Linked DNA regions of Catenulispora sp. GP43. The main gene of each other region encodes a partner of the protein of the gene in region 2 in a complex. Links are inferred from orthologs where the notes say so. Each region holds a gene or a part of one and is shown on either strand. Other genes may lie near its edges.

Region 1 (3,431 bases), on a different replicon or contig from region 2:
GGTCATCGACTCCAGGATGATCGGGTTCGCGGTGTCCGACAGCGTCTCGCCGGTCGTGGTGTCCTTCAGACCCATGACGGCGATGATGTCGCCGGCGCCCACCGACTCGATCTCCTCACGCTTGTTCGCGTGCATGCGGTAGATCTTGCCGATGCGCTCCTTGCGCCCCTTGACCGAGTTCAGGTACGTGCCGCCGGACTCCAGCTTGCCGGAGTAGACCCGCACGAACGTGAGCTTGCCCAGGTGCGGGTCGCTCATGATCTTGAACGCCAGCGCCGACATCGGCTCGTCGTCGGAGGGCTTGCGGTGCAGCACCGTCTCCTCGTCGCCGACCTTGTGGCCGTCGATGGCCTCCACGTCCAGCGGCGAGGGCAGGTAGCGCACGATCGCGTCGAGCAGGGGCTGCACGCCCTTGTTCTTGAACGCGGTCCCGCAGAACACCGGGTTCAGCTTGGCGGCCAGAGTGGCGCGGCGGATGGCCGCGTACAGCTGCTCCGTGGTGGGCTCCTGGCCCTCCAGGTACAGCTCCATCATCTCGTCGTCGGCCTCGGCGATGGTCTCCAGCAGACGCCCGCGCCACTCGTCGGCGGCCTCGGTGTGGGTGTCCGGGATGTCGACCTCGTCGTAGGCCTCGCCCAGCTTGGTCTCGGCGCTCCACACCAGGGCCTTCATCTTCACCAGGTCGATGACGCCCTTGAAGTCCGCCTCGGCACCGATCGGCAGCTGCATGACCAGCGGGGTGGCCTGCAGACGGGTGACGATCATGTCGACGCAGCGGTGGAACTCCGCACCGGTGCGGTCCAGCTTGTTGATGAAGCAAATGCGCGGGACGCCGTAACGGTCGGCCTGCCGCCAGACCGTCTCGGACTGCGGCTCCACGCCGGCGACACCGTCGAACACCGCGACCGCGCCGTCGAGAACACGCAGCGAACGCTCCACCTCGACGGTGAAGTCCACGTGCCCGGGCGTGTCGATGATGTTGATGGTGTTGTCGACGTTGTCCACCGACCAGTGACAGGTCACAGCAGCGGACGTGATCGTGATGCCACGCTCCTGCTCCTGCTCCATCCAGTCGGTGGTGGCAGCGCCGTCGTGGACCTCGCCGATCTTGTAGCTCATACCCGTGTAGTACAGGATGCGCTCGGTCGTCGTGGTCTTGCCCGCGTCGATGTGGGCCATGATCCCGATGTTGCGGACCTTGGCCAGGTCAACGGCGTTGGGGGCCATTTCGCTCAGCTACTTTCTGCGGTCTCGGCTACCGGGGTTACCAGCGGTAGTGCGCGAACGCCTTGTTCGCGTCCGCCATCTTGTGCGTGTCCTCGCGGCGCTTGACCGAGGCACCCAGGCCGTTGGAGGCGTCCAGGAGCTCGTTCATCAGGCGCTCGGTCATGGTCTTCTCGCGGCGCTGCCGGGAGTAGCCGACCAGCCAGCGCAGGGCCAGCGTGGTGCTGCGGCCGGCGCGGACCTCGATCGGCACCTGGTAGGTCGCACCACCGACGCGGCGGGACTTGACTTCCAGGGTCGGCTTGACGTTGTCCAGCGCGCGCTTGAGCGTGATCACCGGGTCGGTGCCGGTCTTCTCGCGGCAGCCTTCCAGGGCGCCGTAGACGATGCGCTCGGCGGTGGAGCGCTTGCCGTCCAGCAGCACCTTGTTCACCAGGGAGGTGACCAGGGGCGAGTTGTAGACCGGGTCGATGACGACCGGGTGCTTCGGGGCAGGACCCTTGCGAGGCATTAGCTCTTCTCCTTCTTGGCGCCGTAGCGGCTGCGGGCCTGCTTGCGGTTCTTGACGCCCTGGGTGTCGAGCGAGCCACGGACGATCTTGTACCGAACGCCCGGCAGGTCCTTCACGCGGCCGCCGCGCACGAGCACGATCGAGTGCTCCTGCAGGTTGTGGCCGACGCCCGGGATGTACGCCGTGACCTCGATGCCGGAGGACAGCTTCACACGGGCCACCTTGCGCAGAGCCGAGTTCGGCTTCTTGGGCGTGGTGGTGTACACGCGGGTGCAGACGCCGCGGCGCTGCGGGGACCCCTTGAGGGCAGGAGTGTTGCTCTTCACAACCTTGTCCTGCCGGCCCTTGCGGACCAACTGCTGAATGGTAGGCACTAGGTGCTGGCCTTCCCTTTCCTTCTACGGCTCCACGTGGGCGACCCCGGTCGTGGAGAGCTACTACCTCTCGGTTTCGCGTCGAGTTCCTGCTTGTCCACTTGTCACACACCCCTGCGGGACCGGGTCCGTCCTGTCCGGGTATAACCCGGGACGTCCAGTCCACGAGGTCGGGTGTGTCGCGACCAACAGACCCCTGCTGCCTCCGGCGGAACGGCGAGCGGCTTGGGCCGACGCCACCGAACGAACGGTGCGCAGGCAGGAGCAGCCGGGGGGACACCCCTGGCACGGCGACGAGCCTACCCAGGGCATGCCTGTGAGGTCAAAACGAGGGGAGGGACCCTAGCACCGGCGAAGGCCGCCATCAAGGCGGCTGGTCCGGTCCCTGGACCCACCACGGTCCGCCGTGCCGGCGAACCCACTCATTCTCGCATGCCGGACATAGGTCCGTGACCTTTTAACGGGACGGGTGACATTCGGCGGCACCTGGGTCAACGGCAGGGGCCCGGGAGGTATTCCCGCGTCCCACCCGGCCCGCTCCGTCACGTGAGCAACAGCGTGAGGACGCCCTTGATGCCGGCGTGCGCGACGAAGTAGTAGTGGAAGATCAGGTAGGCCAGGATCGCCAGATCGGCCATCCCCAGCAGCCGCGCCAGGTCCGCGATCCCGGCTCCGGTCCGCCGCCCCTCCGAGGCCAGTATGTTCCGCTTGGCCCGCGCCCCCCAACGGGCCGCCAGGACCGCGGCCACCAGAGCCACGACTATCGGCAGGTTGTAGAACGGCGTCCACGACGACCACGCCAGCGCCGCCGCCGCCATCGCGGCCACCGCGCGCAGGTCCACCCGTGCGCCCTGCTCCGGCGGGTGGCCGCCGCCCTGGCGCGGTACCGGACCGGCCGAGGGCCGGCTGCCGCCGGCGCTGTAGTTGGGACGCCCGACCTCGGGCTGCTCGTTCATCGGCACTCCGCTTTTCAGGTCACAGGCGACACATTCAGAGTACCCATCAGGAACCTGAACCACGTCTCGCGCATCTAAGTACGGAATGGTCCTCAGGACGGGGGAAACGATGACAGAGCAAGAAGTCTTCCAGAAGCAGTTCAGCGCGTTGGCCGTGACCACGCGTGCGGCCTTGGTCTTCCGCTACCGCGAAGGCCTGCCGCTTTCCCATGTGGCCCAGCTGGTCGACCGGCCGGCCGGGAAGCTGGAGCAGCACCTTGATCGAGTTCTGACAGAACTGAAGGGCGCCGGGGCACTGGAGTCCGGCCACCAGGAGACCGCTGAAGAGGTCCTGTGCCAACGGCTCGAGGAACTGCGCGGCGATCC
Region 2 (7,044 bases):
GGACCAGGGCCGCGCGGTCCAGCTTGTGCACCGAGGTGACCACCGGCAGCCGGCCCACGAACTCCGGGATCATGCCGTACTTGAGCAGGTCCTCGGGCAGCACGTCGGCGAAGACGTCGGTGGTGTCCACGTCGTAGCGGGAGCGCAGCTGGGCGGTGAAGCCCATCCCGCGCTTGTTCACCCGGGCGTCCACGATCTTGTCCAGGCCCTCGAAGGCGCCGGCCACGATGAACAGCACGTTGGTGGTGTCGATCTGCAGGAACTCCTGGTGCGGGTGCTTGCGGCCGCCCTGCGGCGGCACCGAGGAGACCGTGCCCTCCAGGATCTTCAGCAGCGCCTGCTGCACGCCCTCGCCGGAGACGTCCCGGGTGATCGACGGGTTCTCGGCCTTGCGGGCGATCTTGTCGATCTCGTCGATGTAGATGATCCCGGTCTCGGCCTTCTTGATGTCGTAGTCGGCCGCCTGGATCAGCTTGAGCAGGATGTTCTCGACGTCCTCGCCGACGTACCCGGCCTCGGTCAGCGCCGTGGCGTCGGCGATGGCGAACGGGACGTTCAGCATCCGGGCCAGGGTCTGCGCCAGGTAGGTCTTGCCGCAGCCGGTGGGGCCCAGCATGAGGATGTTGGACTTGGCCAGCTCGATGTGCTCGGCCCGGCGCCCGCCGCGCTCGCGCTGGTAGTCACCGGCCTGCACCCGCTTGTAGTGGTTGTACACCGCCACCGACAAGCTCTTCTTGGCGTTCTCCTGGCCGATGACGTACTCGTCGAGGAAGTCGTAGATCTCCTTGGGCTTGGGCAGCTCGGCCAGGCCCCGGGCCGCGGCCGGCTCGCCGGGCTCCTCCTCGATGATCTCGTTGCACAGATCGATGCACTCGTCGCAGATGTACACGCCGGGGCCCGCGATGAGCTTCTTGACCTGCTTCTGGCTCTTGCCGCAGAAAGAGCACTTCAGCAGGTCGGCGTTGTCGATGCGTGCCACGGTGGAGCTTCTCCTTTGTGAAGATCCCGGTGCTGGACCCACTACTGGCGCCCTGGAGGCGCTTCGTAGTCTGTCCCCCAAGACGGTACCGCTCATACCCCCGGCAAGGCTTGAGCGCTCGGCAATCGCGAGCGCATCGGCCGTGGCATCGAATGATAATCCGATACCACGGCCCGTGGCGGGTCACCCCGCCCATATATCAGTGTCCGCAACCGGTCATCGCGTGTTCAGGGTGTCCGTGCGGGAGGTCAGGACCTGGTCGATGATCCCGTAGTCCTTGGCCTCGTCGGCGGACAGGATCTTGTCGCGGTCGATGTCCTTGTGCACCTGCTCGGCGTCGCGGCCGCTGTGCTTGGCCAGCATCTGCTCCATGACGGTGCGCATCCGCAGGATCTCGTTGGCCTGGATCTCCAGGTCCGACAGGTCGCCGCGGCCGCCCTCGCTCCAGGGCTGGTGGATCAGGATCCGGGCGTTGGGCAGCGCCAGGCGCTTGCCCGGGGTGCCGGCCGCCAGCAGCACGGCGGCCGCGGAGGCGGCCTGGCCCATGCAGACCGTCTGGATGTCCGGCTTGACCCACTGCATCGTGTCGTAGATGGCGGTGAGCGCCGTGAAGGAGCCGCCGGGGCTGTTGATGTAGATCGAGATGTCCCGGTCCGGGTCCATCGACTCCAGGGTGATCAGCTGGGCCATCACGTCGTTGGCCGAGGCGTCGTCGATCTGCACGCCGAGGAAGATGATCCGCTCGTCGAACAGCTTCGAGTACGGGTCCCACTCGCGGAAGCCGTAGCTGGTGCGCTCGCTGAACTTGGGGACGATGTAGCGGGCGTCGTGCTCGGGCCCGCGGTAGAGCATGTCGTTCATGGAAAGAGGTCCTCCGAGAGGGGGCGGCCGGGTGGAAGCGGGGCTGGGGGGGCGGGCGAGCGGGCTCGCCACGGGCCTCAGTCCTGGGCGGTGCCGCCGGCGCCGGGGACGTCGTTGGCGTGCGTCATGATGTCGTCGATGAGGCCGTACTCCTTGGCCTCCACGGCGCTGAACCAGGTGTCGCGGTCGGAGTCCAGCTCGATCTTGTCCAGCGACTGCCCGGTGTGCTGGGCGGTCAGCTCGGCCATCCGCTTCTTGCTGCGCAGCAGGCGCTCGGCCTGGATCCGGATGTCCGCCGCCGAGCCGCCGATGCCCGCGGAGCCCTGGTGCAGCAGGATCTCGGTGTTCGGCAGCGCGAAGCGCTTGCCGGGGGTGCCGGCGGTGAGCAGGAACTGGCCCATCGAGGCCGCCATGCCCATGCCCACGGTCACGATGTCGTTGGGGATGTACATCATCGTGTCGTAGATCGCCAGGCCGGCCGAGACCGAGCCGCCGGGGCTGTTGATGTAGAAGTAGATGTCCTTCTCGCTGTCCTCGGCGGTGAGCAGCAGCAGCTGGGCACAGAGCGAGTTGGCGATGTCGTCGTCGACCTGGGTGCCCAGGAAGATGATCCGGTTGCGCAGCAGCCGGTTGTAGACCTGGTCGCTCAGGCCGAGCGGGCTGTCAACGCCCGCACGGGCCATCGGGGTCAGCGGCGTCGTCATAGGTTCACCCTGCCTGGTTCGTCGGAAGCGGAAATGCCGGACCGGCGACGACGAGCCCTGTCAGGGGTGTGATCGATCCGGTCCTAGGACGACCCTAACGCCCCGCTCCCCCGGGACGTCGGCGGCCCGGCCCTTGTTCGCTGACGGCATACGCGAAAGCCCCGCCTCCTGCGCAGGGGACGGGGCTTTCGTATGACCGCGTGTTCGAACGGCGCGGAATCAGTCGTGCTTGTGGCCGTAGTGCTCGTCCTCGGGCGCGCGGCCGTGGCTGTCCGGGTTCTCGCCGTCGGTGTCCTCGACGTCGGGAGCGTTGATCTTCTTGACGTCGACCTCGTTGCCGGAGGCGTCCTTGACCGTGGCGGCCTCCAGGACCAGGTTCAGCGCCTTGCCGCGGCGGACCTCGCCGACCAGGGCCGGGATCTGGCCCGCCGAGGAGATCTGCTGGGCGAACTCGTCCGGACGCATGCCGGCCTGCTGCGCGCGCTGGATGAGGTGGTTGGTCAGCTCGCCCTCGTTCACCGAGATCTCCTCGGCGTTGGCCAGCTTGTCCAGGATGAACTGGGCCTTGACCCCGTCGCGCACCTCGTCGGCGAGCTCGGCGTCGTACTCCTCCTCGGTCTTCTCCTGCAGCTTGAAGAAGCCCTCGCGGGTCATGCCGCCCATCGCGATCTGCCGGTCCAGGGCCTCGTTGCGCCAGGCCAGCTCGGCGTCCACGACGGACTTGGGCAGCGGGATGTCCACGCGCTCCAGCAGGACCTCCAGGACCTTGTCCCGGGCCGAGGCGACCTGCTCGAACTGCTCGGAGCGCTCCAGCGTCTCGCGGACGTTGGTGCGGAACTCCTCCATGGTGTCGAACTCGCTGGCCAGCTGGGCGAACTCGTCGTCCAGCTCGGGCAGCTCGCGCTCCTTGACCGCGGTGACGGTGACCTCGATGGTCGCCTCCTCGCCGGCGTGCGAGCCGCCGAGCAGCTTGGAGGTGAAGGAGGCGGTCTCGCCGGCCTTCTTGCCGATGATCGCCTCGTCGGTGCCCTCGATCAGCTGGGTGGAGCCGACCTCGTAGCTCATGCCCTTGGCGGTGCCGTCCTCCAGCACCTCGCCGTCGATCGAGGCGGCCAGGTCCAGCGTGACGAAGTCGCCGTCGGCCACCTCGCGCTCGACCTCCTTCAGGGAGCCGAAGCGCTTGCGGATCTCCTCGATGCGCTCGGTCACGGCCTCGTCGGCCACCGTCGCGTCCTCGACCTCGACCTCGATGTCGTCGTAGGCCGGCACCTCGAACTCGGGGCGGACGTCCACCTCGGCGGTGAACTTCAGGTCCTGGCCCGGCTCGAGCTCCGTCAGGTCCACGTCGGGCTGGCCGACGACCTCGATCTTGTGCTCCTCGACCGCCTGGCCGTAGAACTGCGGCAGGGAGGAGTTGATGGCCTCCTCCAGCGCGGCACCGCGGCCGAAGCGCTGGTCGATGACCGCGGCCGGGACCTTGCCCTTGCGGAAGCCCGGGATCGAGACCTGCTCGGCGATCTTCTTGTAGGCCGCGTCGAGGCTCGGCTTGAGCTCCTCGAACGGGACCTCAACGGTGAGCCGGACCCGAGTCGGGTCCAGGGTCTCGACAGCGCTCTTCACTGCTGCTCTCCTTGCGGCGCTGCCGGCCGGCAGCCTCGAGTCATGGCGCGACGTCGCGCGTGGACGGGATACGAAGCCCCATCGTAACCCGGAGTGCCGCCCCTGAAGGAAACGGTCCCCGAACTCGCTACAGCTCTCTTGCGTAGCAGTGGGACGTCGGCTCATCGGCATACGCTCCGAAACCCGGGATCCGTATGTAGCCGGAACGCTCGTAGAAGCGGATCGCGGCGGCCTGTTTGGGCCCGGTCTCCAACCGGAGCGTGCGCCAGCCGCGTGCTACCGCTGCGTGTTCCAACGCCGCCAGGACGGCGCCGGAGACACCCCGGCCGCGCTGGTCCGGCACGACGTACATGCGCTTGATCTCGGCCGCGCCGGACTCCAGCGGACGCAGCGCCCCGCAGCCCGCCGGCACGCCCGCGACCTGCGCGATCAGGAAGACGGCGATGTCCGCCGCGGTCGGCGCGACGCCGGGCTCGCTGCCCGGGCCGTAGAGGGCCTCTATCTCGGCCCGCTGCGCGTCACGCAGAGCGACCGCGCGCGGATCGTCCCAGGGGACCTCGTCGACGGTGATGGTCGGTGCGCTCACCGGATCAGTGTGGCGCGGACAGATGTCCCCGGTGTTTCCCCTGATTCAGCTGGTTCAGCTGAACAACGCCTGCACGGTCATCAACGGCATCATCACCAGCAACACCGCGCCCAGCGCCGCCAGGACCGCGAACACCACGACGTTGAACCGGCCGATCGGCCCGACCGCGAAGTCGGCCTCGGCCGGGACGTACCGCACCTCGGCGGTCGCCCCGACCTCCAGCATGCGGCTGGAGGCGTCGGCGTGCCGGTGGGTGGCGCCGTCGGGGGTCGCGTACTCGAAGACGGGATAGGTGAAGTCGCTGTTGTAGAAGGAGACCACGGCGGCCACAGTCGCGGTGGCACTCTCGGCGCCGGAGCGCAGCCGCCAGCGCAACCGCAGGCCCGCGAGGTAGTCGGTGCGCAGCGCGGCGACCGCCAGGAACGTGCCGAAGGTCGAGGTGACCGCGCCGATCAGGACACTCGCATAGCCGTTGTTGGTGTCGGCGTCGGTCGCGACTGTCAGGACCGCCTCCACGACATAGAGAAGCACTGCGACCAGCAGTATCCGTGCGCCCTTGGACATAGCGGCCCACTTCTCAGCCATGCGCAGCCCCTCCCAGGGTTCTCGAGGGCACCGATGGTAGCGGTCATCCCTCCCGGGTCGAGATCCGGAGGGCGGCTACGGTCATCGGGCGGCCGGCGGCGGTGGCGGGGCCGGGACGCGCGGCGGCCGGACCGCCGACCGAGCCGGGGAAGGTGCCGCCGAGCGCCAGGTCGAAGATCACGAAGAACCCGTGGTGGACGGCGGCGTCCCAGGTCGCGGGGTCGACCGCGGTGGCGTCGAGCTGGAAGACCTCGGTGTCGTCGACCGACCAGCGGATCTGCTCGGGGCTGCGGGAGCGGTCGATGTCGACGGAGTACTCGTGCGTACCGGAGGTGCAGGTGGGACAGGGACGCTCGCCGGAGGTGAGACCGGTCGGCTCGTGGCAGGGCGCGCCGCAGTGGAGCGTGGACCACATGGAAGGGTGACCGTCCAGCCCTTCGAGGACGTCGATCTCGCCGCCGGACGGCCAGGGCGCGCTGCCGTCGCGGACGCCGCTGCCGAGCGCCCAGAACGCGGGCCAGTAGCCGGTGCCGTCGGAGGTGGTGACATCGGGAAGCGTGACCTTGGCGCTGATCCGGAGCTCGCCGCCGGGCAGCGCGGCGAAGTCGGAGCGGCGGGTCTCGACGCGGCCGGAGGTCCAGGTGCCGTCGGCGGCGCGCAGCGGGGTGAGCTGTAGGGCGCCGTGACCGTCCAGCTGGACGTTGGCCGGGTCGGCACTCATCGTCTCTACCTCGCCGGTGCCCCAGTCCGGCGCCGGACAGCCCGGATAGCAGTGGCCGGTGTCGATCAGCCAGTCGCGGGACGGCGGCGAGGACCCGGCCGGCCCCTGGAAGTCAGCGGCGAACACCGTCCGCCACGGGCTCGCGAACGGAAGCCGCGCGGCGAGACGCGAGATCAGGAGGTAGGCGGCGGCATCGGTGAGGTGGGAGTCGTCGCGATAGAGAAGGACACTGTCGAGGACCGCCGGGCACTTGGCATCGGGGCACAGCAGGGAGCTGAAGTCGATCGGCGTGACACGGGGATCCGCGGTGAGCGGATCGGTGGTCAGCGCGCTGCTTTTGCTGAAGGCGCAGTCGTTCCAGTCATGGTGCGAGCCGGAGACGCAGACCGGGATGTCGGCGTCGGGCTTGGGGGTGTCGTGGATGGCGGCGATCGGGACGCCGAGGCCGGCCGGCACGCTCAGCGGACGGTCCCACGCGGCCTTCGTCTGCGCGGGTGAGGCGTACCAGTCCAGCTCGGAGATGACGATCAGAGCCGGCCGCGGCTCCTTGCCGAGCTGGTCCAGGACCGAGTCACGCCAGGTGTGGCCCTCGCGATAGTCGCGGCCGAGGACGGGACTGCTGACCGTGAGGTCGGCGAAGGGACACCCTTGTTTGACGCGTTCCTCGACGTCCATGTGCCGGTCCGCAGCGATGCGGCTGATGGCGGAGAACCATTGGCCGGCATGGGAATCGCCGATGAGGACGATGCGGTCGGCGGGAAGGTCGGCCGGAGCCGGCGGGTTCGAGGCTCGGACCAGGCCGGTCGACGACGGCGTCGCTTGGGGCGCCGGGACGAACAGGCAGGGCCGGCTGACGGCGACCGCCGGCGCCACCTCGCAGTCCCCGTCCGGCGGGAAGTCCTTGCGGGCCTGGGCCGGCGTGGGCATGGTCGGACCGCCGGTGCGGTACGTCGCCGGGGATGCCAGGAGATGCGATCCGCCCGACGCC

The links. Proteins that work in one complex are often made in the same cells at the same time.
Region 1: the proteins of tig (region 2) and rpsG are in contact, whole or in part, in a crystal structure (PDB 3GTY), measured with the Thermotoga maritima proteins. The link is inferred for Catenulispora sp. GP43 from one-to-one orthologs. Residues at the interface, in WP_004081061.1 of Thermotoga maritima: Glu122, Val124, Val129, Leu130, Tyr133, Glu188, Gly259, Ile262, Tyr263, Glu266, Ser270, Glu273, Gln274, Glu277, Arg308, Gln311, Ile312, Ser315, Tyr316, Glu325, Arg329, Arg336, Leu363, Phe366, Trp367, Arg373, Leu377, Arg381, Leu384, Glu387; in WP_004081843.1 of Thermotoga maritima: Lys34, Lys52, Lys55, Glu59, Arg62, Gln63, Glu66, Asn67, Lys69, Val71, Arg95, Ala109, Lys110, Lys111, Gly112, Arg113, Pro114, Glu117, Glu121, Ile124, Ala125, Tyr127, Asn128, Asn129, Thr130, Gly131, Lys135, Asp139, Arg142, Met143.

The regions. Positions count from the first base shown.
Region 1 is NZ_JBGCCT010000005.1:113,712-117,142, reverse strand. The notes cover bases 1-2,905. They hold rpsG (30S ribosomal protein S7), read right to left. Parts: upstream 1,736-2,905; coding sequence 1,265-1,735; downstream 1-1,264. Other genes in these bases: ABH926_RS12555 (hypothetical protein), read right to left, coding at 2,652-2,905; rpsL (30S ribosomal protein S12), read right to left, coding at 1,735-2,109; fusA (elongation factor G), read right to left, coding at 1-1,227. Outside these bases: more of ABH926_RS12555, read right to left, coding at 2,906-3,065; ABH926_RS12550 (hypothetical protein), read left to right, coding at 3,175-3,431.
Region 2 is NZ_JBGCCT010000027.1:100,688-107,731, reverse strand. Bases 1,965-4,927 are described here. They hold tig (trigger factor), read right to left. Parts: upstream 4,165-4,927; coding sequence 2,764-4,164; downstream 1,965-2,763. Other genes in these bases: ABH926_RS39655 (hypothetical protein), read right to left, coding at 4,805-4,927; ABH926_RS39660 (GNAT family N-acetyltransferase), read right to left, coding at 4,292-4,750; ABH926_RS39670 (ATP-dependent Clp protease proteolytic subunit), read right to left, coding at 1,965-2,544. Also shown: ATP-dependent Clp protease ATP-binding subunit ClpX, read right to left, coding at 1-979; ABH926_RS39675 (ATP-dependent Clp protease proteolytic subunit), read right to left, coding at 1,196-1,840; more of ABH926_RS39670, read right to left, coding at 1,918-1,964; more of ABH926_RS39655, read right to left, coding at 4,928-5,335; ABH926_RS39650 (acyltransferase family protein), read right to left, coding at 5,379-7,044. UniProt on the Bacillus subtilis protein: Involved in protein export. Acts as a chaperone by maintaining the newly synthesized protein in an open conformation. Functions as a peptidyl-prolyl cis-trans isomerase.